DNA from 2 places in the Streptomyces sp. NPDC018610 genome. Region 1 is predicted to be linked to the other one. Evidence: riboswitches for the same ligand, from Rfam matches in the RefSeq annotation. Region 1 holds a riboswitch; the other holds the start of a gene.
The links. A riboswitch is a leader RNA that binds a small molecule or an ion and turns the genes downstream of it on or off. The one in region 1 is predicted to bind ZMP and ZTP.

Region 2: it holds a riboswitch for ZMP and ZTP, as region 1 does, so the genes downstream of both, ACH5A8_RS18905 (glycine hydroxymethyltransferase) here and ACH5A8_RS24215 (bifunctional 5,10-methylenetetrahydrofolate dehydrogenase/5,10-methenyltetrahydrofolate cyclohydrolase) in region 1, are expected to answer to the same signal.

The regions. Positions count from the first base shown of each region.
Region 1 covers NZ_JBISAL010000009.1:337,177-340,483, forward strand. The annotation lists gene ACH5A8_RS24210 (glycosyltransferase) at 1-715, opposite strand, end outside; gene ACH5A8_RS24215 (bifunctional 5,10-methylenetetrahydrofolate dehydrogenase/5,10-methenyltetrahydrofolate cyclohydrolase) at 984-1,832, opposite strand; ZMP/ZTP riboswitch at 1,853-1,937, opposite strand; gene ACH5A8_RS24220 (hypothetical protein) at 1,997-2,224, opposite strand; gene ACH5A8_RS24225 (hypothetical protein) at 2,212-2,391, opposite strand; gene ACH5A8_RS24230 (S-(hydroxymethyl)mycothiol dehydrogenase) at 2,590-3,307, shown strand, end outside.
Region 2 covers NZ_JBISAL010000007.1:68,543-71,849, forward strand. The annotation lists gene ACH5A8_RS18905 (glycine hydroxymethyltransferase) at 1-1,405, opposite strand, end outside; ZMP/ZTP riboswitch at 1,439-1,529, opposite strand; gene ACH5A8_RS18910 (glutathionylspermidine synthase family protein) at 1,779-2,963, opposite strand; gene ACH5A8_RS18915 (hypothetical protein) at 2,971-3,307, opposite strand, start outside.

The DNA.
Region 1 (3,307 bases):
GGAGCAGTTCGGCGGGGAGCCGGTCGTCACGGTCGTACGGCCACCAGTAGCCGCACACCTGGAGACCGGCCCGCCAGTCCCGCGGCCGGGGCACCACCAGTTCGCTGAAGCCGTGCTGCACCGGCCGCCGCAGTCCCGCGCGGATGTGCCAGGGCGTCGCGACGCGGGCGGCGGGCAGCCCCAGCCGGGACCGCACGGTGGGCACGGCCGCCGAGAAGACCCGTTCCACGGCCAGGTTCACGCCGTGCCCGGCCAGCCGGTTCGCCGCCGTCCCCCACTGGCCGCCGCCGAGCAGCGGGGGAGCGAACTCCCCGGTGGGCGAGAGGGGTTGCAAGTGGGTGCCCATGCTGGGCTTGCCCAGCGCCTCGGCGATGGCGTGCCCGACCGGGCCGAGGGACCCGGACAGCAGCAGGACGTCGCTCTTCTCGGCCGCCGCGACCAGGTCGTCGGTCATCCGCGCGACGGCCGCCCGCGCCAGCCCGACGGCCCGCACCATCTTCCCCGCGCTGGTGGCGCTGCGGTGCAGGCCCCGGCCGCGCGAGGAGTCCAGCTCGGCCCGTGGGTCCACCGGCAGCGGATGGAAGCCGAGACCCGAGCCCTCGACCAGCGGCTCGAAGCACCCGTGGGTGACGAGCGTGACCTCGTGGCCCGCACGGGCCAGGCCGTGCCCGAGCCCGGTGAAGGGGGCCACGTCACCCCGGGATCCCGCCGTCATGATCGCAACGCGCACGTCGGCCAGTATGCGGGCGGCGCGCCCCGCCGCCCGTGAACGACCCGTGGGATGTCGGCGCCGTCACCCCACCACGGCGCCCGGCTGACCCTACGAGGAGTCGCCGCTCGCCGACACCCTGCGCTCCGGGCGCAAGCACCGGGTGCGCGGGCGAGCGCGCGGCGGCGGCCCCGCGCGCGACCGGACCCGCCGCCGGCCCCGGCACGGTGCCGGCGGCGGGGACGTCATGGAATACGTTGCTCGGTCGCGCCGGTCAGACGCCGAGCTGCCGGGCCGCGGCGTCCACGGTCTGCTCCAGCAGCGTGGCGATGGTCATGGGGCCGACACCGCCCGGCACCGGCGTGATCAGCGATGCCCGCTCCGCCGCCGAGTCGAAGTCCACGTCGCCGACGTTGCCCGCGTTGTAGCCGGCGTCGATCACCACCGCGCCCGGCTTGACGTCCTCGCCCTTGATGAGCCGCGGCCGGCCCACGGCGGCGACCACGACGTCGGCCTCCCGGACCACGGCCGACAGGTCCCGGGTCCGCGAGTGGCAGTAGGTCACCGTGGCGTCGCGGCCGAGCAGCAGCATGCCCACCGGCTTGCCCAGGATCGCGCTGCGCCCGACCACGACGGCCCGCTTGCCGGCGAGGTCGACGTCGTAGGCGTCCAGCAGGCGCAGGATGCCGCCGGGCGTGCAGGAGACGAAGCCCGGCCCGCCGAAGCTCATCGTCGCGAAGGAGGCGAAGGTGACGCCGTCGACGTCCTTCTCGGGCGCGATCGCCTCGAACGCGGCCCGCTCGTCGATGTGTTCGCCCACCGGGTGCTGCAGCAGGATGCCGTGCACGGCCGGGTCCTGCGAGAGCGAGCGCAGTGTGCCGACCAGTTCCTCGGTACCGGTCTCGGCGGGCAGCTCCACATGGCGGGAGACGATGCCGGCCTTGCGGCACCGGTTCTGCTTCATGCGCACATAGGTGACGGAGGCCGGGTCCGCGCCGACCAGCACCGTGGCCAGGCAGGGCGCGGCGCCGGTGCGGTCGGTGAGTTCGGCGGCCCGCAGCGCGGTCCGCTCCACGATGCGGCGGGCGAGCGCGGTGCCGTCCATGAGACGTGCCTGGGACATGGTCCACTCCTGAGCGTTCGACGGATCGCCCAGGCGCGCGGCTGTGACTCGGTGTGGACCGCTCCCCGGTGGTGCTCCACCTCAGCGCCAGTCACGGTCCCGCCCCAGCTTAAGGCCTGCCCGCCGGAGCGGGCCCCCGGGTTCTCGGCGGGCGTCGGCACGGCTCAGCGGCGGCGGGCGCGCCGCGCGCACCGGGCTGCGAGGCGGGGCCGGGCCGCCCGCAGCAGCGATCGGACCAGCACGGCGGTCACCGACCGGCCGGCCGCCGGGACCGGCCGGGACGGCCCCGGAACGATCGAGCGGGACCGGCCCAGGCCCACGTGGGCCGAGAAGGACCAGGTCAGCCGGGAGCTGACCTGGAATCGCGCGGTCCGCCTCCCTATGCGTCCCATGCCTGGATCATGGTCTCGTCCCGCCCCCGCGGGACCTCGGACCGGGTCGGCCGGGCGTCGCGGTCCACGACGCGCACCTGAGCGTCGTCGGTGTGGAGCGAGCCCAGGGTGGACGCCGTGTGCTCCTCGACACCGCGGCGCAAGGTGTCGGATGCGTGGCTTGCCATGGTGACCTCCGGCGAGGGCCGCGGCCCGGACGGGAGCGGCCGCGACGGGCCTCACTTCGAGCGTCCTCCGCCCCGCCGGGCTCGGCAAGCCCGGCCGCGGGCGCGGGAGGGCGACCTCGGCCGGGTCTCGTGCCGTCAGCGATCACCGGCGCGTAGGGTCGAGGGGACGAACACCGGTCGACGGAAGGGACCACCATCATGGCGCAGGAAGTGCGCGGCGTGATCGCACCCGGGAAGAACGAACCCGTACGGGTCGAGACGATCGTCGTGCCGGACCCCGGGCCCGGCGAGGCCGTGGTGCGGGTCCAGGCCTGCGGCGTCTGCCACACCGACCTGCACTACAAGCAGGGCGGCATCAACGACGAGTTCCCCTTCCTCCTCGGCCACGAGGCGGCCGGCGTCGTGGAGTCGGTCGGCGACGGCGTCACCGACGTCGCGCCCGGCGACTTCGTGATCCTCAACTGGCGTGCGGTGTGCGGCACATGCCGCGCCTGTCTGCGCGGCCGCCCCTGGTACTGCTTCGACACCCACAACGCGAAGCAGAGGATGACCCTCACCGACGGCACCGAGCTGTCCCCGGCGCTCGGCATCGGCGCGTTCGCCGAGAAGACGCTCGTCGCGGCCGGCCAGTGCACCAAGGTCGACCCGGCCGTCTCCCCGGCCGTGGCCGGACTGCTCGGCTGCGGTGTGATGGCCGGCATCGGCGCCGCGATCAACACCGGCGGCGTGGGCCGCGGCGACTCGGTCGCCGTCATCGGCTGCGGCGGCGTCGGGGACGCCGCGATCGCCGGTGCCCACCTGGCGGGCGCGGCCAAGGTCATCGCCGTCGACATCGACGACCGCAAACTGGAGACCGCCCGCACCATGGGCGCCACCCACACCGTCAACTCCAAGGACACCGACCCCGTCGAGGCGA
Region 2 (3,307 bases), on a different contig from region 1:
CCAGGTCCGTGGCCCGCTGGGAGATCTCGTCCGCGATCTTCGGGTCGAGGACGTGCTGCGCCTTGGAAGGCGCGCCCTTGCTGGTGGTGCCGGGCTCGGTGGTGGTCAGCACGCGGTCGATGAGGCCGGCCACCTCGTCCATCTCGGCGGTGCCGAGACCCCGGGTGGTCAGCGCGGGCGTGCCGACCCGGATGCCGGAGGTGTACCAGGCGCCGTTGGGGTCGGCCGGGATCGCGTTGCGGTTGGTGACGATGCCGGAGTCCAGCAGCGCGGCCTCGGCCTGGCGGCCGGTGAGGCCGTAGGAGGAGGCGACGTCGATGAGGTTGAGGTGGTTGTCCGTGCCGCCGGTGACCAGGGTGGCGCCCCGGCGGGTCAGGCCCTCGGCCAGGGCGCGGGCGTTGTCCACGATCCGCCGGGCGTAGTCCTGGAAGGCGGGCTGCCGGGCCTCGGCGAGGGCGACGGCCTTGGCGGCCATGACGTGCGGGAGCGGACCGCCGAGCACCATCGGGCAGCCGCGGTCGACCTGGTCCTTGAGGGAGTCGTCGCACAGGACCATGCCGCCGCGCGGGCCGCGCAGCGACTTGTGGGTGGTGGTGGTGACGATCTGGGCGTGCGGGACCGGGTCGAAGTCGCCGGTGAGGACCTTGCCGGCGACCAGGCCCGCGAAGTGGGCCATGTCGACCATGAGCGTGGCGCCGACCTCGTCGGCGATCTCGCGCATGATCCGGAAGTTCACCAGGCGGGGGTAGGCCGAGTAGCCCGCCACGATGATCAGCGGCTTGAACTCGCGGGCCTGGGCGCGCAGCGCGTCGTAGTCGATCAGGCCGGTGGCCGGGTCGGTGCCGTAGGAACGCTGGTCGAACATCTTGCCGGAGATGTTCGGGCGGAAGCCGTGGGTGAGGTGACCGCCGGCGTCCAGGGACATGCCCAGCATGCGCTGGTTGCCGAAGGCCTGGCGCAGCTCCGCCCAGTCCGCCTCGGACAGGTCGTTGATCTGGCGGACGCCGGTCTTCTGGAGGAAGGGGGCCTCGACCCGGTCGGCGAGGACCGCCCAGAAGGCGACGAGGTTGGCGTCGATGCCGGAGTGCGGCTGGACGTAGGCGTGGCGGGCGCCGAAGAGCTCCTTGGCGTGCTCGGCGGCGAGCGACTCGACGGTGTCGACGTTGCGGCAGCCGGCGTAGAAGCGGCGGCCGACGGTGCCCTCGGCGTACTTGTCGCTGAACCAGTTGCCCATCGCGAGCAGCGTGGCCGGAGAGGCGTAGTTCTCCGAGGCGATCAGCTTGAGCATCTCGCGCTGGTCGGCGACCTCCTGGCCGATGGCGTCGGCGACGCGCGGCTCCACGGCGCGGATCACGTCGAGGGCGGCGCGGAAGGCGGTGGACTCGGTGGAGAGGGGCGCGGACATGGCAGGGACCTCCGGACGTGCGTTCGGCGTTCACGGTACGGCCCAGGCGCACGGCACTAGTTTCCCGCTCAGGCCGCTCCCCGATGGTCCATCCCATCCCAGCGCGCCAGTCACGGCCTGCCCGCCAGCCTACCGGGCGGTGCACGGCGGACGGCGCGGCGTCCACCATACGAGCGCGTGGCGGGTCGTCCCTGTGCTGTCGATCGGGGTGTCGCCGGTCGGGCGGGGCGGCCTCGGCGACCGCCCACCGGCCGGCCCCGGTGGGCGGAGTCGTACGCCGCCGGGCCGTCGCCCGGCCGGTGCCGTGTTCCGGAGGATCGCGGTGTCACAGGATCACGGTTGCAGAGGGTCACGGTCTTGGAGGGTCACGGTTTCAGAGGATCACGTGCGGGACGAAGCGCGCGTACTCGTCGGTGATCAGGCCGGCCGACTCGCGGATGCCGAGGCCCGCCGGCTCGTCCTCCACGACCCAGGCGCCGAGGACGACGTGGTTGCCGTCGAAGGCGGGCAGCGGGGCGAGGGCCTGGTAGCAGCAGGGTTCGTCGCGCGGGACGGGCGCGGATCCCGGTTCGTGCACGGTCACGCCCGCGCCTTCCCGGCCGAGCAGCGGTTTGGCGACGTAGCCGGGGCCGGCCGCCAGGTCGCGCGGACCGTCCAGGTGGGCGGGCAGCAGGTTGGGGTGGCCGGGGTACAGCTCCCAGAGGATCGCCAGCAGCGCCTTGTTGCTGAGCAGCATCTTCCAGGCGGGTTCGATCCACAGGGTGGAGCCGGTGCCGCCGCCGTTGTCGAGGGTGTCCAGGACGTGGCCGGCGAAGCGGTCGGTGGTCAGCCACTCCCAGGGGTAGAGCTTGAAGATCGCCCGGATGAACTGGAGGCCGTTGTCGACGAACCGGCCGGAGAGCGGGTCCCAGCCGATCTCCTCCATGGATGTCCAGTCGGTGTCCAGCCCCGCCTGCTCGGCGGTCTCCTTGAGGTAGGCGACCGTCATCAGGTCCTCGCCGAGCTCGTCGTCGGCGGAGTGCGCGAAGTGCAGCGGGCTGCCCGGCGGCAGGAGGCCGGCCTGCTTGCCCCAGGCGGCGACCAGGCGTTCGTGCAGGGAGTTCCACTGGTCGGCGCCCGGGAAGCGGTCCTGCATCCAGAACCACTGGGGCGAGGCCGCCTCGACGAGGGAGGTCGGGGTGTCGGCGTTGTACTCCAGCATCCTGGCCGGTCCCGTGCCGTCGTAGCGCAGATCGAACCGGCCGTAGACGGTGGGGAGTTCGGCACGCCGGTGCCATGCCTCGGCGACGGCCGCGGCGACGCGCGGGTCGGTGATGCCGAGGTCGGCGAACCTGCCGGTGGCGACGATGTGGTCGGCCGCCGCCAGGCACATCTGGTGCAGTTCCTCGACGGTCTCCTCCAGCGCCTCGACCTCGGGGAGCGAGAAGACGTAGTACGCGCTCTCGTCCCAGTAGGGCCGCAGGGAGTCGTCGGGGTGCCGGGTGAGGGGATAGATGAGCCCCTGGGACTCGACGGTCCGCTGCCAGTCGGGGCGGGGCGTGATCGTACGGCGTTCCATCGCGGCGTCAGCCGCCGGACTTGCCGTGGCCGCTGCCGAAGCCTCCCCGGTCCACGCCGCCGTGGCCGCCGGACCCGCCGGATCCGCTGGAGCTCTTGTGCGGCTTGGTGAGGGAACCGCCGTCGATCCAGCCGCTCTTCTTCTTGCCGCCGTAGTACCAGACGCCGTTGACGGAGGTCTTGGTCGTGCCGGTGCTCTTGCAGTACTTGTCGGAGACGACCTTGTAGCCCTTGGTGAGGTTGTAGCTGTTGCGGTCGACGCACCGCTTGTCCGGGTCGGAGGAACAGGCGGTGAGCGCCGCCGCGAGCAGTCCCATGCCACCGAGTACGACCGTGGCCGACCGA